3 regions of the Duganella sp. GW821-FHT07G03 genome follow, and region 2 is predicted to be linked to each of the others. Evidence: predicted binding sites of a transcription regulator. Region 2 holds the regulator's gene; each other region holds the start of a gene.

Region 1 (7,819 bases), on a different contig from region 2:
CGCGATCGCGCGGACGATCCAGCTTCACGTCGACGATTTCTCCGATGGTCGCTGCCGGACCGTTGGTCATCATGACGATGCGGTCAGACAGCAGCACCGCCTCGTCCACATCGTGCGTGACCATCACCACCGTCGACTTGGTGGCGGCGACGATCTTCAGCAGCTCGTCCTGCAGGTGCGCGCGGGTCAGCGCATCGAGCGCGCCGAAGGGCTCGTCCATCAGCAGCACTTTCGGCTCCATCGCCAGCGCGCGGGCGATGCCGACACGCTGCTTCATGCCGCCCGAGATTTCATGCGGACGCTTGGACTCCGCCGCCGTCAGTCCCACCAGCGCCAACGCCTGCATGGTGCGCTCGCGCAGCTGGCTGCGCGGCTCGGTCTTGCCGAACACCCGCTCCACGCCAAGGTGGATGTTTTCGTAGCAGGTCAACCAGGGCAGCAGCGAGTGGTTCTGGAACACCACCGAGCGCTCCGGCGACGGCCCGGCGATCTCGCGGTTGGCGCACAGCAGCACGCCGTCCGTGGGTTTCAGCAGGCCGGCGATCAGGTTCAGCAAGGTCGATTTGCCGCAACCCGAGTGGCCGATCAGCGTGATGAATTCGCCCTTGCGCACCGTCAGGTCGATCTCGCGCAGCGCGTGGAACACGCCCTTCCGGGTATGGAACACCATCTCCACGCCTTCGATATCGATGAATTTTGGCTCGTCCATGATCGTGGTCCTTTAGTTGGATACTTGTTCGTAGGTGAAGGCGCGGGCCAGCGCCATCAGCGCCTGCTCCAGCATCAGGCCGACCACGCCGATGGCGACGATGGCGACGATGATGTGCGGGACATTCAGGTTGTTCCACTCGTCCCACACCCAGAAGCCGATGCCCACGCCGCCGGTCAGCATTTCCGCCGCGACGATCACCAGCCACGCGGTGCCGATCGACAGCCGCACGCCGGTGAGGATGTAGGGCAGCGCGGACGGCAGCAGGATCTTGGTCAGCACCTTCCACTCCGACAGGTTCAGCACCTTGGCCACGTTCATGTAATCCTGCGGCACGCGCTGTACGCCGACGGCGGTGTTGATGATCATCGGCCAGATCGAGCAGATGAAGATCGACCAGATGGCGGCAGGGTTGGCGGACTTGAACACCAACAGCCCGATAGGCAGCCAGGCCAGCGGCGACACCGGCTTGAGCAGGCTGATAATCGGCCCGAACATGCTGCCGACGAATTGCACGCGGCCGATCAGGAAACCCAGCGGAATGCCCACCAGCGCCGCCAGGCCGAAGCCCACCGCCACCCGCTGCAAGGACGCCAGGATATTCCAGCCTATGCCCTGGTCGTTCGGGCTTTTGCTGTAGAACGGATCGGAGAACAGCTTGATCGCTTCCTGCAAGGTCGCCAGCGGCGTCGGGAAGCTGGTATTGTTGATGGTGATGATCTGCCAGACCAGCACCAGCAGCGCGGCGCCCAGCAACGGCGCGACGATCTTCATCGCGGTGGCAGATACCTGCTGCCGCGCGCGAGACGCCGAATTGGCCGCCAGCGGGCGACGTGGACGGCGCACCGCGGCCGCTGCCTCTACTGGCGCGGCGCTTTCCGGTTGGAGCATGGCGTTCATGGCATTCCCCTATCAGGCTTTGATCTTGAAGGAGGCGGCGAACGCTTTCGGGTTCTTGCCGTCCCATACGGAACCATCCATCATCTTCGAGGTGCGCAGCGGGCTTTTCGGCACCGGCGTCTTGGTCATCGCCGCGGCGTCCTTGTACAAGTCGATCTGGTTGACCGAGGTGGCCACGGCCAGGTAGTCCGGGTCTTCCTTCAGCAGGCCCCAGCGGCGGTGCTGCGTCATGAACCACATGCCGTCCGACAGGTAGGGGAAGTTGACCGCGCCGTCGTTGTAGAACTTCATGTAGTTCTGGTCGTCCCAGGTCTTGCCCAGGCCATTCTGGTAGCGGCCCATGATGCGCTGGTCGATCGCGTCCTTGCTGGTGTTGACGTAGGATTTGTCGGCGATGACCTCGGCCATCTTGTTCTTGTTGGCCAGCGAGGCGTCGATCCATTTGCCGGCGTCGAGAATGGCGGCCATCATCGCGCGGCAGGTGTTCGGGTTCTTCTTGGCGAATTCCAGCGTCGAGCCGAGCACCTTTTCCGGATGGTCCTTCCAGATGTCCTGGGTGGTGGTGGCGGTGATGCCGACGCCGTCCATGATGGCGCGGTGGCCCCACGGTTCGCCCACGCAGAAGCCGTCCATGTTCCCGACCCGCATATTGGCCACCATCTGCGGCGGCGGCACGGTGATGACCTTGGCGTCCTTCATCGGATTGATGCCGTTGGCGGCCAGCCAGTAGTAGAGCCACATCGCGTGGGTGCCGGTCGGGAAGGTCTGGGCGAAGGTGTATTCGCGCTTGTCGGTCTGCATCAGCTTGGCCAGCGACGGGCCGTCGACGGCGCCCTTGTCGGCCAGCTTCTTCGACAGCGTGATGGCCTGGCCGTTGTTGTTCAGGCCCATCAGCACCGCCATGTCCTTCTTCTGGCCGCCGATGCCCATCTGCACGCCGTAAAGCAGGCCATACAGCACATGGGCTGCGTCGAGATCGCCGTTGGCCAGCTTGTCGCGCACGCCGGCCCAGGAAGCCTCTTTGCTCAGTACGAATTTGACGCCGTATTTTTTATCGAAGCCCAGCACCGAGGCCATCACCACCGACGCGCAATCGGTCAGCGGAATGAAGCCGATCTTGATTTCTTCCTTCTCCGGCTTGTCCGAACCCGCCGCCCATACTCCACCCGTTGCCAATCCCAACATGCTTCCCCCCGCTACCAGGCCTGCGCCATGAATGATTTGCCGACGCTTGGTGTTCACAGTATCGGATGGCAGGTCGTTGCCCGCTTTTGGTTCTTCATATTCCATCGCAAATCCCTCAAGTAGTCAGCAAGACAAAACGGCAAAAAAAAAGTCTACCCAACATGAACGGATTCATGAGTGTAGACGTCGTTGTCTGGTGGACCTCACCGCCGTTGGCGAGGTACAGCAAGCGCATCGTTGCGCTTGCCTATAGGCTATGCAATGTCTGTGCCAGCAAGTTTGCAGAGGAAGGAAACGAGGATGGTGCGGATGACGGCGCCGTGCGATGGCGCAGAAAACGCACTGCTATTGCGCAGTGCATCATTTTGGACGGGATTTAACCGAGCAGGTCTTCGACGTCGAGGATGCGCTGGGCGACTTCAGACAGCTTGAGGTTCTTGCTCATGGCCATGCTGCGCAGCTTTTGAAAGGCCTGCTCTTCGGTGAAACGTTGGCGTTCCATCAACAGGCCCTTGGCGCGTTCGATGATCTTGCGTTCGGCCAGCTTGCTCTTGGTGTCGGACAGTTCGTCCAGCAGCTTCTGCTCGCGCTTGAAGCGCGCCAGCGCCACTTGCAGCACCGGCTTGATGCGGTCGCTCTGCAGGCCGGCCACGATGTAGGCCGACACGCCGGCCGCCATGGCGGCCTCCATGCTCTCGGTGTCGTCGCTCTCGGTGAACATGACGATGGGGCGCCGCTCGTCGCGGGTGGCGATGACGATGTGCTCCAGCACGTCGCGGGCGTCGGATTCGGCGTCGACGATGATCATGTCCGGTTGCAGCTGGGCTATGCGCTCGGGCAAATACATGTCCGGCGGCAGCGAGGCGACGATGTCGTAGCCCGCCTCGAGCAAGCCGATGCGCAGCGCGCGGGCCCGTTCGGCCTGCGCGCGCAGCGATTCATCATCCTCGTCGCCGGCGTGGATGATGGTGTTGACGACCACTATGCGTAAATGTTTCATGGTCATGCAAGGTATTGGAGTTGGTTCATGACGCTTATGCAAGCAAGAATCAATCCATTCTACGGCACAAAGCCGCTGTCCTGCCAGCGGTAGCGGTCCGCACGCACGGCATAGCAACGGACCGCGTCGGAAATCAGGCGATTTCTTCCTCGTACACGCCCAGGCGCTTGGTCACGCGCGGCGCCAGTTCATGGGCGGCGGAGACGGTCATCTCCAGGTCGTGCAACTTGCCGTCCTTCAGGCCGTAGACCCAGCCGTGCACCGTGACGTTCTGGCCGCGGTCCCAGGCGTCCTGCACGATGGTGGTCTGGCAGACGTTGGCCACCTGCTCGACCACGTTCAGCTCGCACAGGCGCTCCGAACGCTTCTTGCTCGGCAGGATGTCGCCGAGGTAGCGCTCGTGCTTCTGGTGCACGTCCTGCACGTGGCGCAGCCAGTTGTCGGCCAGGCCGATGCGGGTGCCGGTCATCGCCGCGTGCACGCCCTTGCAGCCGTAGTGGCCGACGATGATCACGTGCTTGACCTTCAACACGTCGATCGCGAACTGCAGCACCGACAGGCAGTTCAAGTCCGAGTGCACCACCACGTTGGCGATGTTGCGATGGACGAAGACATCGCCAGGCGCCAGGCCCAGCAGCTCGTTCGCCGGCACCCGGCTGTCGGAGCAGCCTATCCACAGGTATTCCGGCGAAGCTTGCTGCGCCAGGCGGTTGAAGAAATCGGGGTCGCGCTCGACTTCCGATTCGGCCCAGCGACGGTTGTTGTCCAGCAGGTCGCTCAACGGGGAATTGCTGTTGTCCAGATCACTCATGATGCTCCTCTCGTACATAAGAAGACCGCCGGTCCACCCGAAAAGAGTGGCGCGGCGGTCCGATATTACCAAGACTGCATGACGTCGCAGTTACTCGTAACCTTTACTCAAAAAAGTCCTTCACCTTGTCGCGCCAGGTTTTGCTTTGCGGGCTGTGCTTGGAACCGCCTTCGGTGGTCAGCTTCTCGAAATCGCGCAACATGTCCTTCTGCTTCTCGGTCAGCTTGACCGGGGTCTCGACCGCCACGTGGCAGAACAGATCGCCCGCGAAGCCGGAACGCACGCCCTTGATGCCCTTGCCCTTGAGGCGGAAGGTCTTGCCCGACTGGGTGCCTTCAGGGATCGTGAACGACACTTTACCAGACAATGTCGGAACCTCGATGTCGCCGCCCAAAGCCGCCTTGGCGAACGAGATCGGCATTTCGCAATGCAGGTCGTCGCCCTCGCGCTGGAACACCGAGTGCGGCTTGATGTGGATTTCCACATACAGGTCGCCCGACGGTCCGCCATTGGTGCCCGGTTCGCCGTTGCCGGACGAGCGGATGCGCATGCCGTTGTCGATGCCGACCGGGATCTTCACTTCCAGCGTCTTGTTGCGCTTGATGCGGCCCTGGCCGGCGCAGGCTGCGCATGGCTCGGGGATGATCTTGCCGGTGCCGTGGCATTTCGGGCAGGTCTGCTGGATGCTGAAGAAGCCCTGCTGCATGCGCACCTGGCCGTGGCCGGCGCAGGTCGAGCACGTGACCGGCGAGGTGCCGGGCTTGGCGCCCGAACCGTGGCAGGTGTCGCACTTGTCCCACGACGGTACGCGGATGGTGGTGTCGAAGCCGTGCGCGGCCTGCTCCAGCGTGATCTCCAGGTTATAGCGCAAATCAGCGCCGCGATATACCTGCGGGCCCTGGCCGCGGCCACGGCCGCCACCGCCGAAGATGTCGCCGAAGATGTCGCCGAAGGCATCGCCGAAACCGCCGGCGCCGCCGCCGAAACCACCGCCGCCACCCATGTTCGGATCGACGCCGGCGTGACCGTAACGGTCATACGCTTCGCGCTTCTCCGGATTGGTCAGCATCTCGTAGGCTTCTTTGACTTCCTTGAATTTTTCTTCCGACTCTTTGCTGTCCGGATTGCGGTCCGGATGGTATTTCATCGCCAGTTTGCGATACGACTTCTTGATCTCGTCTTCCGACGCGTTTTTGGCGACACCAAGTGTCTCGTAGAAATCTCGCTTTGCCATATTGTCGGCACCTTGCTGTATTGAATACTGATGTACTGTTTATGCTAAAAAGCCGAGCCGGCGCCGTTATACACGGCCACACGACTCGGCGCTCGTCCTCCCCTATGCGGGGACGGCGATATTACTTGCTGTCTTTGACTTCTTTGAAGTCGGCGTCGACCACGTCGTCCTGCGGCTTGGCCTGCTCGGCGCCTGCGCCAGCCTGCGCGCCTTCAGCACCGCCGCCGGCGGCAGCTTGCTGCGCCTGCATGTCAGCGTACATCTTCTCGCCCAGCTTCTGCGAAGCGGTCGACAGCGATGCCACTTTGGCGTCGATCTCGGCCTTGTCGCCGGCCTTGATCGAACCTTCCAGGTCGGTGATCGCGGCTTCGATTTTTTCCTTCTCGCCCGCTTCCAGCTTGTCGCCGTATTCGGTCAGCGATTTGCGGGTCGAGTGCACCAGCGCGTCGGCCTGGTTGCGCGATTCGGCCAGCTCTTTCACTTTCTTGTCTTCTTCGGCGTTGACTTCGGCATCCTTCACCATCTTCTGGATCTCGGCTTCGGTCAGGCCGGAGTTGGCCTTGATCGTGATCTTGTTTTCCTTGCCGGTGGCCTTGTCCTTGGCGCCGACGTGCAGAATGCCGTTGGCGTCGATGTCGAAGGTCACTTCGATCTGTGGCGTGCCGCGCGATGCCGGCGGGATGCCTTCCAGATTGAATTCGCCCAGGCCCTTGTTGCCGGCCGCGATTTCACGCTCGCCCTGGTAGACCTTGATGGTCACCGCAGGCTGGTTGTCGTCGGCGGTCGAGAACACTTGCGAGAACTTGGTAGGAATCGTGGTGTTCTTGTGGATCATCTTGGTCATCACGCCGCCCAGGGTTTCGATACCCAGCGACAGCGGCGTCACGTCCAGCAGCAGCAAGTCCTTGCGCTCGCCCGACAGCACCGAGCCCTGGATCGCGGCGCCAACGGCGACGGCTTCATCCGGGTTGACGTCCTTGCGCGGGTCTTTGCCGAAGAACTCTTTAACTTTTTCCTGCACCTTGGGCATGCGGGTCATACCGCCGACCAGGATGATGTCGTCGATGTCGGTAACCTTGACGCCGGCATCCTTGATGGCGATGCGGCATGGTTCCATGGTCGCGTTGATCAACTCTTCAACCAGCGATTCCAGCTTGGCGCGGGTCATCTTCAGCGTCAGGTGGACCGGCGCGCCGTTCGCCATGGCGATGTACGGCTCGTTGATTTCGGTCTGCTGCGACGACGACAGTTCGATCTTTGCGCGCTCGGCCGAAGCCTTGATGCGTTGCAGGGCGATCGGATCTTTTTTCAGGTCCAGGCCGTTGATCTTCTTGAACTCTTCGATGATGTAATCGATGATGCGCTGGTCGAAGTCTTCGCCGCCCAGGAAGGTGTCGCCGTTGGTCGACAGCACTTCGAATTGTTTTTCGCCATCGACGTCGGCGATCTCGATGATCGACACGTCGAAGGTACCGCCGCCCAAGTCATACACGGCGATCTTGCGGTCGCCCTTTTCGGTCTTGTCCAGGCCGAAAGCCAGTGCGGCCGCGGTTGGCTCGTTGATGATGCGCTTGACGTCCAGGCCCGCGATACGGCCGGCATCCTTGGTGGCCTGGCGCTGCGAGTCGTTGAAGTACGCAGGCACGGTGATGACGGCTTCGGTGACTTCTTCACCGAGGTAGTCTTCTGCCGTTTTCTTCATCTTGCGCAGCACTTCAGCCGAGATCTGCGGCGGCGCCAGTTTCTTGTCGCGCACACCGATCCATGCGTCGCCGTTGTCGGCTTTCATGATCGAGTAAGGCATCAGGCCGATGTCCTTCTGCACTTCTTTTTCGTCGAACTTGCGGCCGATCAGACGTTTGACGGCGAACAGCGTGTTCTTAGGATTGGTCACTGCCTGGCGTTTTGCCGGCGCGCCGACCAGAATTTCACCATCTTCTTGGTAAGCAATGATCGATGGCGTCGTGCGCGCGCCTTCGG
Region 2 (7,819 bases):
GGCGTGCTGATCACCGGCGACTCCGGCCTCGGCAAGAGCGAGCTGGGCCTGGAGCTGATTTCGCGTTCGCACGGCCTGGTGGCCGATGACGCGGTGGAGTTCTCGCGCATCGCGCCCAACATGATCGAAGGCCGCTGCCCGGCGCTGCTGCAAAACCTGCTGGAAGTGCGCGGGCTGGGGCTGCTGGACATCAAGGCCATCTTCGGCGAGACCGCGGTGCGCCGCAAGATGCGCTTGAAACTGATCGTGCACCTGGTGCGGCGCGGCGCGGCCGACGAGGAAGTCGAGCGCCTGCCGTTCCAGTTCCCGACCGAAGACGTGCTGGGCCTGCCGATCCGCAAGGTGGTGATCCCGGTGGCGGCCGGCCGCAACATCGCGGTGCTGCTGGAAGCCGCCGTGCGCAACACCATCCTGCAACTGCGCGGCATCGATACGCTGCAGGAATTCATGGAGCGTCAAAGACAAGCGATGAGCGGCGACTAAGCCGGCACCCATAGCTTTTCCGCATCATTGCGAAAACTAAACATGGTCATTCTGGGCAAGTAAGTCCGGCCTGCGGTATCATCGTGGCCTATGCGCATCGTACTCATTACCGGTATTTCCGGCTCCGGCAAGTCCGTGGCCCTGAACGTCCTGGAAGACACTGGACACTATTGCGTCGACAATCTGCCGCCAGCCCTGCTGTCGAGCCTGGTGGACACCCTGGTCGCCGACGGTCTGGAGGCGCTGGCCGTGGCGGTCGACGCGCGCAGCGCCGAATCGCTGGCCACGCTGCCGGCGGCCGTCGAGCGCCTGCGCGAGCTGGGGCACGACGTCAAGGTCATGTTCCTGACCGCGAACACGCACTCGCTGGTGGCGCGCTTCTCGGAAACGCGGCGCAGCCACCCACTGTCGCACGAACTGCGGCCGGGCCATAACCCGGCGGCGCGCCGCACGCTGATCGAGTGCATTTCGGAAGAGCGCGAGCGGCTGTCGGCCATCGAACAACTGGGCCATGTGATCGACACCTCGGAGCTGAGCGCCAACAAGCTGCGCGCCTGGGTCAAGGACCTGGTGGCAATCGAGCGGGCGCCGCTGATCCTGTTCTTTGAATCGTTCGCCTTCAAGCTGGGCGTGCCGCTGGACGCGGACTTCGTGTTCGACGTGCGGGCGCTGCCGAACCCCTACTACGACCTGACCTTGCGTCCGCTGACCGGCCGCGACGCGCCGGTGATCGACTTCCTCAACGCCCAGCCGAGCGCGCTGGACCTGATGAACGACATCCGCGTCTTCATCGAGAAATGGCTGCCGTCCTTCAAGACCGACAACCGCAGCTACCTGACGGTGGCGGTGGGCTGCACCGGCGGCCAGCACCGCTCGGTCTTCATGGCCGAGCAACTGGCGGCCTACTTCCAGCAATCCGAACGCGTCATCCTGCGCCACCGCGAACAGGCCTGATCAGCGGCTCCAGTGCACCACTTCGATGGTGTGGCCGTCCGGGTCCTTGATCATGGTGCCGAAGTAGCGCTCGTTGATGTCCGGCCGCAAGCCGGGCTCGCGCAGCGGTGTCGCGCCAAGCCCCATCGCCGCGTCGAAAAACTCCCTGGCCGCCTGCCGGCTGGGCGCGGCGACGGCCACATGGGCGCGGTCGCCGGCCAGCACGTCCTCGCTCACCGACGGGTAGAGGCAAAAACTCCAGGCGCCATCGGCGCCGTAGATCACCTGGGTGGCGTCGCTGTGCTGCAAGGTGTAGCCCAGCGGCGCGAAGCAGGCGGTGTAGAAATCCGTGGCGCGCGGCAGTGCGCGGGTGCCGATGGAAACGTGGTCGATCATGATGCTGTCCTCCTGAAGTTGGAAGGCCCATCATACTGAGCGGCGGTGAGACAACATTGCAATCTCACCCGCCGCGATGCAAGAATTACTCGATCTTCACAGCGGCACTTTGGTCTCGAACTTGGCGCAGTTCATGGCCAGCAAACTCTTGTAGTTGCTGACGTTATTATTCGACGTGAACACGCGCCGGGTGAAGGCCTGGAACGCTTCCATCGACACCGCCGTCACCACCAGCATGAAGTCGAACTCGCCCGCCACTTCGTAGCAGGCCATGACGTCGGGCTCTTCGCGCATCAGCGACTCGAACATTTTCAACAGCGAGGTATTCTGCTGCTCCAGCTGCACCGTGACGAACGCGGTCAGCGGGCGGCCGACGCGCACCCGGTCCACCAGCGCCACCTCCTTGACCAGCACGCCGCTGGCGCGCAACTGCGCGATGCGGCGCTGGCAGGTGGCGGCGGACGCGTGCACCAGCCCGGCGATGCGCCGCAGCGGGATGCTGGCGTCCTCCTGCAGCAGGTTCAGTATCTGGATGTCGAGTCGGTCCAGTTCCACGGCCATCGGCGCTTAGTCCAGGTGGCGCAGCGGGTGGGCGTAGTCCGGCCACACCGGCTGGAAGAAGCGCCGCACCATCGCCTCGTCGACCTCGTCCAGCGAGGCCGGCTTCCACTGCGGCGCGTTGTCCTTGTCGATGACCAGCGCGCGCACGCCTTCGATCACTTCGCCGTCCTCGAAGTTGTGGCGCACCAGCGTGCGCTCCATGCGCAGGCAATCGGCCACGCCCATTGCGGCGCCGCGCCGGACCAGCTCGTGCGTCACGCACATCATCAGCGGCGAGCGGGTGGCCATCACCTGCAGCGTCTTTTGCGCGAAGGCGCTGTCGTCGGTTTTCAGCGAGGCGATGATGGCGGGCACCGAGCCGGCGCCGAAGTGGCGGTCGATAGCGGCGCGCTCGGCCGCCAGCTTGCTGTCGCCGGCAGCGGCCCTGAACGGCGCCGCGAAAGCCGCGATGGCCTCGGCCAAGCCCGCGCCCGGCGTCGACTCAAGCAGCGCCGACAGCGCCGCCATGTCGCTGCCCGGCACAAAGTGATCGGCCAGCCCCGCATGCAGCGCATCGGCCGCACCGATGGTGACGCCGGTGACGCCCAGGTAGCAGCCCAACTTGCCCGGCGCGCGCGCCAGGAAATAGCTGCCGCCCACATCCGGGAACAGGCCGATGTTCACTTCCGGCATGGCCATCTTGGTCCGCTCGGTGACGATGCGCACGCGGCAATCAGGACCGCCCTGCGCCACGCCCATGCCGCCGCCCATGACCACGCCGTCCATCAGCGCGACGTAGGGCTTGGGATAAAAATGGATCAGGTGGTTGAGCGCGTATTCCTCGGTGAAGAAATCCTCCACCAACGCGCTGCCGCCCTGCGGCGTGGCGCGGCCGGCGTCGTAGAAGAAGCGGATGTCGCCGCCGGCGCAGAAGGCCTTTTCGCTGCTGCTGCGGATGACCACGGCGGCCACGCCGCTGTCGTCGCGCCACGCCATCAGCGCCGCCGTGATATCGCGCACCATCGCCAGCGACAAAGAGTTCAAGGCCTTGGGCCGGTCCAGCGTGATGAAGCCGGTTCCGTTGCTGACGCTGGTGTGGACGTATTCGCTCATGGAGTCTCTAGGGTCGTGGTGAAAACCCTATTTTACTGCGGGCGCAAAAAAGGGCGCCTCTGCGCCCTTAGTTGGATGGTGCCGGGGCCGTTGTTATAGGGCGGCGGCAGCGGGTTCGTAGCTATCCGGGAGATGCTTGATCGCATCGTGGCCGTGCTCTTGGACCTTGGCTTTGTACTTCATGACCTGCCGATCCAGCTTGTCGATCAAGGTATCGATGGCGGCGTACAGGTCTTGCGACAGGCTTTCCACGTAGACGGTCTTGCCCGACATGCGCAGGTTGATTTCAGCCTTCTGGCGTTTCTCTTTCTCTTTGAGGTTATCTACAGTCAGGATGACAGCAATATCAATCACTTGATCAAAGTGGCGGGTGACGCGTTCCAGCTTGTTCTGCACGTATTCACGGATGGCCGAGGTCACTTCGAGATGATGTCCACTGATGGTGAGATTCATACACACTCCTAAAGATAATGTCGCTTCTTACGGTTAGTGCGGAGCCCATTACCGCCGGGCGCGCAGGAACCAAGTAACTACAAAGATTTACGGAGACTGACTGGCGGGATCTTCAACGCTTCGCGATATTTGGCAACAGTGCGTCGCGCAATCACCATGCCTTGTTCTCCCAGCATGTCCGCAATCTTACTGTCGGATAAAGGATTTTTCGGGTCTTCTGCTCCTGTCAATTGCACGATGAGTGCACGTATCGCCGTCGAACTTGCTTCCCCCCCCGCTTCGGTGGCGACATGGCTACCAAAGAAATATTTCAACTCAAACATGCCATGCGGGGTCAGCATATATTTTTGAGTTGTTACACGAGAAATAGTGCTCTCGTGTAGACCCAGTGTATCAGCAATTTCACGAAGCACAAGGGGGCGCATGGCAACCGCGCCATGGGAGAAAAAGTTCTTTTGTCGTTCTACTATCGCTTGTGCAACGCGCAAAATCGTGTCGAAACGCTGGCGCATATTCTTGATCAGCCACTTCGCTTCCTGCAGCTGCGCGCCCATCGCGCCCTCGCCTTTTCCCTGCTTGAGCAGGTTGGCGTACATGGCGTTCACGCGCAGGCGCGGCATGACGTCGTTGTTCAGGCTCACTTGCCAGCCGTTGCGCGCTTTTTTGACGATCACGTCCGGCACCACGTAGTCCGACACGTCCGACGCGAACGCCGAACCCGGATGCGGATTGCACTGGCGGATGACGGTTTGTGCTTCGCGCAAATCTTCGTCGTCGCACAGCAGCGCCTTCTTCAGTTTGTTGAAATCGCGCTGGGCAAACCAGGTCAAATGATTTTCAACAATCGCCAGCGCCATGCGCCGCGTGACCATCGGAATCGCCGGCAGACGCTTGATCTGCAGCGCCAGGCATTCGGACGCGTTGCGCGCGCCCACGCCCATCGGATCGAAGCTTTGCAGCATCGACAAGGCGGTCTGCAATTCGTCGAGCTCCAGTTCCAGTTCTTCCGGCAGGCGGGCCAGGATTTCTTCCAGCGATTCCTCGAGGTAGCCGTTTTCGTCCAGCGCGTCGATGATCAGCTCGACCAGCGCGCGGTCGCGCATCTCCAGCACCGTCACCCGCATCTGCTCCATCAGGTGTTCGCGCAAGGTGCAGTGGCTGGCCTCCAGTTGCGGCCGCGAGTCCTCGTCGTCGGGCGCCTTGCTGCGGCCGGCGTCGCTCCAGTCGACATCGGCGTCGCTGCTGGTGCTTTCGGTGTCGGCGGCCGGGCCGTCGTAGTTGTCGGCGTCGGCGGCCGGCGCCTCCTGGGCGTTGGGCGGGCCCTCGGGCGGCGCGTCGCCGACCGGGGCTTGTTGGCTGATGGCGCCGTCCGACAGCAGCCGCAGCGAGCGGTCCAGCGGGTCGTCGAGGCGCTCCAGCAGCGGATTATCGGTCAGCAGCTGTTCCAGTTCCTGGTGCAGCTCCAGCGTCGACAACTGCAGCAGCCGGATCGACTGCTGCAACTGAGGTGTCAGCGCGAGGTGCTGCGACGTGCGCAGTTGCAAAGACTGTTTCATGGGTTTTACATGCGGAAGTGTTCACCCAGATACACGCGACGCACCGATTCGTTGGCGATGATGTCGTCTGGCCGGCCTGAAGCCAATACCGTGCCCTGGTTGATGATATATGCGCGGTCGCAGATGCCCAGCGTCTCGCGCACATTGTGATCGGTAATGAGGACGCCGATGCCGCGTTCCTTGAGGAAGCGCACGATGCGCTGGATCTCAATCACGGCGATCGGGTCGACCCCGGCGAATGGTTCGTCGAGCAGCACGAAGCGCGGGTTGGTCGCCAGTGCGCGCGCGATCTCCACGCGGCGGCGCTCGCCGCCCGACAGCGACAGCGCCTGGTTCTCGCGCAGTTTTTCGATTTGCAAATCGGCCAGCAGGGTATTGAGCCGTTCATCAATGGCAGCCTTGGATAAAGGCTTGCCGTCCACTTTCTGGATTTCGAGGACGGCGCGGATATTTTCTTCCACCGTCAGCTTGCGGAACACCGACGCTTCCTGCGGCAGGTAGGACAAGCCGAGCGAGGCGCGGCGGTGGATAGGCAGCGAGGAGATATCGGTGCCGCTGATATCGATGCTGCCGGCGTCCGACGGCACCAGGCCGACGATCATGTAGAACGAGGTGGTCTTGCCGGCGCCGTTGGGGCCGAGCAGGCCCACCACTTCGCCGCATTCGACTTGCAGGGACACGTCATGCACGACCTGGCGCTTGCCATAGGTCTTTTGCAGGCCGCGCACGATCAGGGTGCTACCGCAGGATGGTTCCATGCTTACTTCTCCGTGGCCGGCGGCGTCGATGCGGCCGGTGCGGGTGCCGCCGGCGCGGCCGGACGGATGGTCGGCTGGATCACCATGGTGCCGCGGCCGGCGCCCGGCTTGCTGACGCCGGAGACGTTGTTCTTGACGTCGAAATGTTCGGTGCGGCTGTCGTAGGAAATGAACTCGCTGTTGACTTCGCTGGTCATGCGCGGGCCTTCCAGCTGGCGCACCCTGGCTTTCGAGAACAGCTTGACCAGGTCGGTCTTGTCGCTGTATTCGATGCGCTCGGCTTCACCCTCGATCCACTGGTCGCCGGCGCCGTCGCGCTTCTGGCGGAAGGTCGACAGCGTGCCCGGCGTGCTGGTCAGCACGACGAAGTTATAGCCTTCGGGATCGGTGGTCACCACCGCCTTCGGCGACTTCATCAGCAAGGTGCCGCGCGTCAGCACGACATTGCCGATCAGCGTCTTGATTTGCTTGACGTCGTCGATTTGCAGGTCGTCGTAATCGATCTTGGTCGGCTTGTTGGCATCGGCTTTTTCCGCGTGGGCCACACCGGCCGCCATCAACAACATCGCCGCCGAGAGTATCAGTTTCTTCATCGTCATTCCATTCATCATCATTGTTTCCTCAATGGCCGGCGCGCGGCGGCATCGTCAGTTGTCCGCGTCCGCCCAGCTGCACTGCGCGGGTGGCGTTATTGGCCTTCATGCCGACGCCATTGGCGCTGGCGTTGCCCATTTCCAGCGCCACCGGGCTGGCGGTTTCCATGCGTTCTTCGTCCGGGTAGACGGTCAGCGCCGGCGTGGTCATGCGCATCGCCTGCGCTTGCGGCCCGGCCGGACGCACCACGCTCACATTACCGTTGAGCTTGACGCGCGTATTGCCCTGGTCGACATGGGCGGTGTCGGCATTGATATTCATCGGCGGCTGGTCGCCGGACAGGCTGTGCACAGTCGGCTTGTCGATGTCGGAGGCATCGTCGACCGGCCGGTGGGTCAGCTTGTCGCCGGAGATGATGTAGGCCGGCTGGCCGGCCTTGTTCATGCGCACCATGCTGAAGCGGTCGATGATGTAGTCCGGCTCATTGCGATGCTGGTCCACCTGCGCATCCTGGCCGGCCTGGTTGACCACCTGCACCAGCCAGAAGCTGCCGACGGCGACAAACACGCCGACCATCATGATGACGGTAAGCTGCCAGCGATGGGCTGTTTTTTTACGCATGCTCGATCCTCGTCAAACCAGGAACTGCGCCATCACGCGCTCGTACGTACCCTGCGCGTGCATCAGCAGCTCGCACACTTCGCGCACCGCGCCGCGGCCGCCGGCGGCCACCGTGGTGTGGTGGGCGCGCTCCAGCACTTCGGCGCGGCCGTTCGGCACGGCGACGGCGAAACCGACGCGCGTCAGGATCGGCAGGTCGACCACGTCGTCGCCGATGAAGCCGACCTGGTCGGCGGTGAGGCCGGTCTTTTCCAGCAGCGCCTTGAACGGCGTCAGCTTGTCGTGGCCGCCCTGGTGCAGGTGGACGATGCCGAGGTCGGCCGCGCGCTTGATCACCTGCGGCGAGGTGCGCGCGCTGATGATGGCGGTCTG
Region 3 (7,819 bases), on a different contig from region 2:
TGATGACGTGCAGCCAGCGCACGATCAGGTTTAGCCACTCAAGGCCGTACGGGATCAGATAGGCGTATAAGTCCATGGGAGCTTTCTGGGTAAAGAGTGTGGCTAATTTACAGAAGATAAACGGAATTGACGCCGACCACATGAACATTAGAGTATATTAAACATATCCGATTCCGTATAACAGAAATACTCTCATGGCCGCCCTGCCGCAACACCTGGATCTGCACCTGATCCGCATCCTCTACCTGCTGCTGGTTGAGAAGAACGTCTCGCGCGTCGCCCTCAAACTGAATCAGCCGCAGCCCTCGATCTCCGCCTCGCTGCGCAAGCTGCGCGAGCTGACCGGTGACCCATTGCTGGTACGCGGCGCGCGCGGCATGGTGCCGACCCAGCACGGCGAAAGCCTGCTGATACCGGCCAAGCGCATCCTCGACGAGACCGAGAACCTGTTCCTGAAAAAGTCGCCCTTCGTGCCGCAGGAAGAGGCGCGCACCTTCCACATCGCCGCGCCGGACTACCTGGACAGCCAGTTCCTGCCCAACCTGGTGGCGCTGCTGCGGCGCGGATCGCCCAACAGCCGCGTGAAGATCCACGGCCTGGGCCCCGGCGTCGACTACGTTCGCCTGCTGTCGGACGGCGACATGGACCTGGTCATCGCCAACTGGGACGAGCCGCCCGAGCACCTGCACATGTCCAAGCTGTTCGAGGACCCGATCATCGCCGTGATGCGTTCCGACTGCCCGTATGCGCTGCGCACCGGCAGCGACGACATGACGATCAATGACTACCTGTCCCTGCCCCACGTGGCGCCGACGCAGATCCTGCCCGGCTACCACGGCGTCATCGACGACTTCCTTGAGCGCCAGGGCCTGCAACGCAACGTCGCGGTCGAATCGGCCTACTTCGGCCTGATCCCCTACATGCTGACGCAGACGGACCTGGTGCTGACCACCGGCCGCCAGTTCGTGCGCTACTACGAGCGCAACATGCCGCTGAAGACGTTCACGGTGCCGGTCAAGTTCCCGCCGATGCGCTTCTACCAGCTGTGGCACGAGCGCGTGCACCAGGCGCCGGAGCACAAGTGGCTGCGCGAGCAGGTCGCCACGGCGGCCAAGGCGCTCGGCAAATAATAACCCTTAGCGGATAGCGCATATAACTGCGCGGCTCAGTTGCGATTACACTAGGCTATGACGACACTTTCCGACCTAAACAGCTGCGACGCCGCCACCTTCACCGACCGCCTGCGCGGCATCTACGAGCACTCGCCGTGGATACCGGAACGGGCGGCGGTGCAGCGGCCTTTCGCCAACACCACCGCGCTCAAGCTGGCCTTGCAGGCGGTGGTCAGCGCCGCGTCGCTGGACGAGCAACTGGGCCTGATCCGCGCCCACCCCGAACTGGCGGGCAAGGCCGCCGTTTCCGGCCAGCTGACGGCCGAATCCACCAACGAGCAAGCCAGGTCCGGCCTGCACTTGTGCAGCGCCGAGGAATTCGCCACCCTGCACCAGCTGAACGCGGACTACAACGACAAATTCGGCTTCCCCTTCATCCTGGCCGTCAAAGGCCCGGACGGACAAGGGCTGACGCGCCGCACCATCATCGCCACCTTTACGCGCCGCCTGAAGAACCAGCGCGCCGACGAAATCGCCGAGTGTCTGCGCCAGATTAAGCGCATCGCGGAGCTGCGGTTGAACGACCTGCTGGGCGTAACGCTGGACTTCGGCCCGACCATCATGCAGTGGTGCGAGACCATCGGCGCATGGAGCGACACCGACAACAGCGCCAGCGCGGACTTCGACCTGACCTGCGCCTACATGACGCCGGCGCACCGCAAGACCGCCGCGCAGCTGATGGACTGGATGCGCGAAGCCGGCATGGACGCGCACATCGACGCCGTCGGCAACGTGGTCGGCGTCTACCGCTCCGATGCACCAGATGCGAAAACGCTGATGACCGGCTCGCACTACGACACCGTGCGCAACGGCGGAAAATACGACGGCCGTCTCGGCATCCTGCTGCCGATCGCCATCGTGCGCCACCTGCACCAGCGCGGCGAGAAGCTGCCCTTCCATTTCGAGATCGTCGGTTTCGCCGAGGAGGAAGGGGTGCGCTTCAAGAGCACTTTCCTGGGCAGTAACGCGGTGACCGGCCGCTTCGACCTGTCGCTGCTGGACCAGACCGACGCCGACGGCGTCACCATGCGCGAAGCGCTGCTGGCCGCCGGCCACGACGTGGCGCGCATTCCCGCCATCGCGCGCGATCCGTCGCAGTTGCTCGGCTTCGTGGAAGTCCATATCGAACAAGGCCCGGTGCTGCTGGAGCGCGACCTGGCGCTGGGCGTGGTAACGGCCATCGCCGGCAGCTCGCGCTACCTGGTCGAGTTGACCGGCCTGGCCAGCCACGCCGGCACCACGCCGATGACGATGCGCAAGGATGCGGCAGCGGCGGCGGCGGAAATCGTGCTGCTGGTCGAGCAGCGCTGCGCGCAAGGTGAATCGCTGGTGGGCACGGTCGGCCAGTTGCAGGTGCCCGGCGGTTCGGTCAACGTGATACCCGGCGCGTGCAAGCTGTCGCTGGATATACGTGCCGCCGACGATGCGGTGCGGCTGGCTGCGGTGAAGGATGTGTTGGACGGCATCGCGGCGATTTGCGCGCGGCGCCAGGTGGAAGTGAGCATGCAGCAAATCGTCGACGCCTCGGCAGCGCCGTGCGCGCCGCGATTGATGCAGCAGTTCGGCGCCGCCATCGAGCGCGCCGGCCTGCCGCGGTTTGACCTCCTTTCCGGCGCCGGTCACGACGCGATGGCGATGGCCGCAATCACCGATGTGGCCATGCTGTTCACCCGCTGCGGAAACGGTGGCATCAGCCACAATCCGCTGGAGACGATGACGGCCGATGATGCCGACATCGCCGCCCATGTGCTGCTGGATTTCCTGCGCAGCTACGCCTGATCGCTGCCCGCCGGCGCGCGCCGGCGGCGCCCCAACGCCAGCGGCAGCACGCCGGCCAGCAGCAGCGCAATGCTGCCAGGTACCGGCACCGCCGTGGCGCCCGCCAGCGAGAACGAAGCATTGAAGGCGCCCGCGCCGACGATGTCGGTGCCGATGCGCAGCCAGTCCGGCGCCAGCGGTTCGTTGCGTATCCAGCTTTGCAGGTCGGGCACGAATGAACCGGTGCCGCCCGCGATGGGCTTCGCGGCCGACAGCCAGTAGAACTCCCCTCCCGTCACCTCGACCTGCGGCACGAAGAAGTAGTGGTCGGCCGGCAGATCGAACGGTGTGCCAAAGTTGACGGTGATGGTCACCTCGGTGCCTCTGATCGGACCTTCGCCACCGGTTGTCTGCCCCGGCAAGGGGTTGATGCCATTGAGGACGCTGTTGGCGGCGCTGAAGGCGCCCAGCGTAGCGACCGAGAAGCTCAAGCCACCACCACTATCGCGACTGTCGAACGCCACGTCGGACGGCGAATTGGTACGCGTCGGTACGTGGCCAGAGGGCGGATTGGTGGAGTCCTTTGGGAACACACGATAGATCTCCGCCACCACCTGGCCGATGCTGGCCGCCGTGGCGCCGCCGGTCAGCAGGCCGGTGAAGCTTGCGCTGGTGATGCTGGTGTGCGAGCCGAGTATAAAATCGTCCGCCGTTTCGATTTCAACCTTGCCGGCGCTGCTGGGCCGCGTGGCCGTGCCGATCCGGCCATCGGGGCCGCCGGTGCTGAAGAAGAACGGCGCGGCAGATGCCGGCAGCGCCGCAGCCATCGTGGCAAGCACTGCGCCAAGCATGCAGCCGCACCGGATTCTGGAATGGATGTTCATGTCGCGTCTCCCTGGTCAACCGCCGGCGGGACTGCCGGCCGTTGAGACGCGATGCAGGAAGTATGCCCTGACACGTAAAACCAATAAAGTCAGTGGCTTGGCGCTTCGGATGCCGCCGCGACGCCTTCAATTGTCAAGAATGCCGACAGAGGCTTCAAGGCGTCCGCAATTCCTTCACCTGGGACTCACTCACCGCGCCCGCCTGCCCGCCCCAGCTGACGCGCAGGAAATTGGTCAAGCCGGCGATTTCCTTGTCGCTCAATTTGTTGGCGAAGCCCGGCATCGCTTGCATGTTTTCCTTCGTGCCAAAACGCTGCGCTTCGATGCCGTCCAGCGTGACGGCGATCAGGTTGTGCGGATCGGCGCTGCGCAAGGTGGTATTGCCCTTCATCGCCACCGCCACATGCGGCTTGCCGCCGCCATCGACGCCATGACAACCGGCGCAGACGGCGAGGTACGTACGCCGGCCGGCATCGATCGCCGCATCGCCGGTTGGCGCAGCGGGCTTCAGCGGCTGCGGCGGCAAGGGTTTGTCGCCCAGCAGATAGGTGGTCATTGCCCACATGTCGCCCGGCGTCAAATGCTGGGTGCTCAGGTGGACCACGGCGAACATCTCACCGTAGGCCGAGCCTTGCGGTGCAACGCCGGTGCCCAGGAACGATGCCAGGTCGGCGGCCGTCCATCCGGAGGCCGACAGCCCGGCCGGCGAGATATCCGGCGCCGCGATGCGCGCCAGCGCGCTGCCGCCCAACGGCTTTGCGCCATCCATCTGCCCCAGCGAACCGCGCGACGTATGGCATTCCGCGCAGTGCCCCATCGTGTTGACCAGGTAGCGTCCACGCAGATATGCGGGCGACTGGCCGGACGAAGCGTCGGGCAGCGTGTCCTTCAAGAACAGCATATTCCAGAAGCGCATACCGAAGCGCATATTGTACGGGAACTTGAGATCGGCGGCCTTGCTGGCCACTGCCACAGGCTTGATCTGCATGAGATAGGCGAAGATGGCGTCGCTGTCGGCGCGGCTCATCGAGCGGTAGGAGCTGTAGGGCATGGCCGGATACAGATGCCGGTCCGGCGCCACGCCGTCGCGCAAGGCCGCGTAGAATTCCTCGGCGGTCCATTTTCCGATGCCGTGCTCCTTGTCCGGCGTGATGTTGGTGCCGTAAAAAGTGCCGAAGTCGGATTTCAATTCGACGCCGCCGGCAAACGGCGCGCCGGTGGCCGACGTGTGACAGGCGGCGCAATCGGCAGCCTTGACCAAATAGCGTCCGCGCGCGACGGCATCGCTGCCTGCGGCAGCCTGCGCGCCGCCGGACAATACGGCCAGCAGCGCCAATGACGCGCGTAAGGAGAAATGGCGGTTCATCATTTCCCCTCCTTCACCAGGCCGGGTGTATTCAGCACGACATCCTTGACCGCCTCGAAATAGCGCACATAGCCGGTGCAGCGGCAGATATGGGCATTCAGGCTTTCGGTGATGGTCTCGTCGATCTGATCGCGGCTGACCGGCGTGCGTTTCAAGCGCTCCAGCAGCACCGTGGCCGCGTTCACAAAACCAGGCGTGCAGTAGCCGCACTGGAAGCTGAAATGTTCGAGGAATTTTTGCTGGATCGGCGACAGCGCCACCACCTCGCCCTTGTCGTTCAACTTGGCGTGGCCCTCCACCGTGCGCACTTTTTTACCATCGAAGAAATGCGCGCCGGTGATGCACGAGCGGACTTCCTCGCTGGTGCCGTCGGCTTTATCCAGGATCACCACGCAGGCATGGCAGACGCCCTGTCCGCAACCCAGGCGGGAGCCGGTCAGGTCCAGGTATTCGTGCAGGAAGTCGATCATCATCACACCTTCCGGCGCCGGCAACGGGCCGACCGTCTTGCCGTTGATGGTGAGCGTGATTGGTTTGGTCGCGATGCTCATGCCAGCACCTCCTGGATATGTTCCGGCGTGACCGGCAAGTCGGTGAAGCGGTGGCCGATAGCGTGCGCGATGCCGTTGACGATGGCGCCGACTACGGGAATCATCACCACTTCCGCAATGCCTTTGGGCGTATCGGTCTCCGTCAACGGCGGCAGGATCTCCGCCGTCTGCCGCCACACCGCGACATCGCGCGCGCGCGGCAGCTGGTAGCGGTTGAAGTTCCAGCTGCCGTTGCCCGGGCCGTCCTCGTACAACGGCAGGTACTCGTATAGCGCATGGCCTATGCCCATCGCCAGCCCGCCCTGCAACTGGCTCGACACCAGCTGCGGCGACAGCATGCTGCCGCACTCCATGATGGAATGATGGCTGAGCAGCTCGACCTTGCCGCTGGCCTCATGCACCGACAATTCGACCAGCGTGCCAATCGCGCTGTAATACGTGACAGTGGCGTTATTGCGCTGCACCGGCGGGATGAACACGCGCTTGCGGTTCAGCACATGGTAGCCGCCGGTGGAACTCATGCTGGCCTTCTTGCCCTTGTCCGCACCGTCGCCGTAGCGCAACGACAGACCGTCTATCGGCAGGCGCACGCCGGCGCCGTTGACGTCGAACTCCGCTTCGGTCCACTGCCAGCGGTTGAACACGTGCACCGTGGCGCCGGTCACCAATCCCAGCTCGTGCGCCTTGCTCGCCAGCTGCTCGTACGACAGCGCCTGCAGGCCGCCGGCGGACAGCTTGCCGTCGACCCAGCGCGCATCCTCCACCCGTATCACCAGCGATGCCGCCTGGCCGCCCGCATAGCCCTCGCTCCAGATGGCCATGGCGGCAGGCCACAGGCCGTGCATGAAGACCACGCGCGCCGCTTCGCGCGTGCTGTGCGTGAAGTAGTAGGCCGAGTTGGTGGCGCTGGCGGGAGAACTGTAGGTCGGCGACCAGCGCGGGTTAGCTGACAGTTTGTCCTGGTCGGCCTGGCTCATGATGTAGGGATCGCCGCTGCTGACCACCGGCAGGTCATCCCATTCGGTGACGGCGGTATGTACCAGGCCGGCCGGCTTGCCCAGCCATTTGGCGCAAGCCACCGCCTGCGACGTCGACATGCCGGTGCCGATCTCGGTGCCGCTGTGCGATAGCTCGATTACGCCGTCGGCGTTGATCTGCACCTTGGCGAAGGAACTCTCGGCGCCGGTGCCGAAGTCCTTCTGCACGCAGGCGAAGCCCACGCCGTAGCGGTGGCCGGGATGCGCGGCCTCGAACGCGCGCTTGGCGCTAGTGCGGCCGGCCCACAGCGGATGGACCTTGGCTTTTTGCAGCACCTCGTCGACCCGCACCGCGCCGGCCGGAATCGCGCCCTGCGTGTTCTTCATCCCCGACCGCAGCGCGTTTTTCAGCCTGAAATCAATCGCGTCCAGTCCCAGCTTTTCCGCGAATTCATCGATCATCATTTCGGTCGCGGCCATGCTCTGCAAGGTGCCGTAGCCGCGTGCCGAGCCGGCGTCAATGGCGCGCGTAGCGATGGCGACGGCGGCGAAATCGTTCTTTGGAAAATAGTAGATCGACTGCGCGGCCGTCGCCGACACCATCGCCACCGATGGCGAGAAGTTACAGCGCCCGCCGCCGTTGGCCTCAAAATATCCCTGGAACGATTGCAGCATCGCGCTCTTGCGGTCGACCGCGATGCGGTACTTCATCTTGAACGCATGGCGCTTGATCGACGACTGGAACTGCTCGTAGCGGTCGTTGGCCAGCCGCACCGGAACGCCGTTCGCGTAGAGCGCCGTCATCAGGCCGTAGAACGGAAAATTGTAGTGATCCTTGGAGCCGTAGCCCACCGTGTAGCACGGATGTAGGAACAGCTTCTTGAGCGGGAACTTGCTCTTCTTGAGCATTTCTATCGTGCTGTCGATGACCTCTTGCGGCGACTGCGTCGGCACCACCATGTGCAGCGTTTGCGCGGCGGCGTCGTACCAGCAATTGGCGTTGTCCGGCTCCATCGCGGCCGTGTCCACCGACTGCGTGTTGTAGTCGCGTTCCAGCACCAGCCAGTCGGCCGGCGGACGATCCAGTTCCTCCTTGATCTGGTTGGCGTAG

The links. The regulator sigma-54, encoded in region 2, starts transcription at its own class of promoters, with help from an activator protein. The targets are predictions, from matches to a motif close to TGGCANGNAANCTGCTTT.
Region 1: AC07OK_RS04710 (ANTAR domain-containing response regulator) is a predicted target of sigma-54. The motif match lies at 3,863-3,880, and genes of this name have one in related genera.
Region 3: AC07OK_RS17560 (PEP-CTERM sorting domain-containing protein) is a predicted target of sigma-54. The motif match lies at 3,865-3,882, and genes of this name have one in related genera.

The regions. Positions count from the first base shown of each region.
Region 1 is NZ_JBWKQE010000002.1:182,151-189,969, forward strand. It holds gene AC07OK_RS04695 (ABC transporter ATP-binding protein) at 1-709, opposite strand, end outside; gene ntrB (nitrate ABC transporter permease) at 722-1,609, opposite strand; gene AC07OK_RS04705 (CmpA/NrtA family ABC transporter substrate-binding protein) at 1,622-2,794, opposite strand; gene AC07OK_RS04710 (ANTAR domain-containing response regulator) at 3,171-3,794, opposite strand; gene can (carbonate dehydratase) at 3,928-4,605, opposite strand; gene dnaJ (molecular chaperone DnaJ) at 4,709-5,839, opposite strand; gene dnaK (molecular chaperone DnaK) at 5,961-7,819, opposite strand, start outside.
Region 2 is NZ_JBWKQE010000019.1:62,557-70,375, reverse strand. It holds gene hprK (HPr(Ser) kinase/phosphatase) at 1-483, shown strand, start outside; gene rapZ (RNase adapter RapZ) at 574-1,437, shown strand; gene AC07OK_RS21925 (VOC family protein) at 1,438-1,812, opposite strand; gene AC07OK_RS21920 (Lrp/AsnC family transcriptional regulator) at 1,909-2,367, opposite strand; gene AC07OK_RS21915 (enoyl-CoA hydratase/isomerase family protein) at 2,380-3,465, opposite strand; gene hpf (ribosome hibernation-promoting factor, HPF/YfiA family) at 3,559-3,918, opposite strand; gene AC07OK_RS21905 (RNA polymerase factor sigma-54) at 3,996-5,474, opposite strand; gene lptB (LPS export ABC transporter ATP-binding protein) at 5,480-6,232, opposite strand; gene lptA (lipopolysaccharide transport periplasmic protein LptA) at 6,235-6,825, opposite strand; gene lptC (LPS export ABC transporter periplasmic protein LptC) at 6,854-7,447, opposite strand; gene AC07OK_RS21885 (KdsC family phosphatase) at 7,460-7,819, opposite strand, start outside.
Region 3 is NZ_JBWKQE010000013.1:44,880-52,698, forward strand. It holds gene AC07OK_RS17545 (urate hydroxylase PuuD) at 1-76, opposite strand, end outside; gene AC07OK_RS17550 (LysR substrate-binding domain-containing protein) at 195-1,130, shown strand; gene AC07OK_RS17555 (allantoate amidohydrolase) at 1,188-2,951, shown strand; gene AC07OK_RS17560 (PEP-CTERM sorting domain-containing protein) at 2,942-3,781, opposite strand; gene AC07OK_RS17565 (c-type cytochrome) at 3,969-5,183, opposite strand; gene AC07OK_RS17570 ((2Fe-2S)-binding protein) at 5,180-5,731, opposite strand; gene AC07OK_RS17575 (xanthine dehydrogenase family protein molybdopterin-binding subunit) at 5,728-7,819, opposite strand, start outside.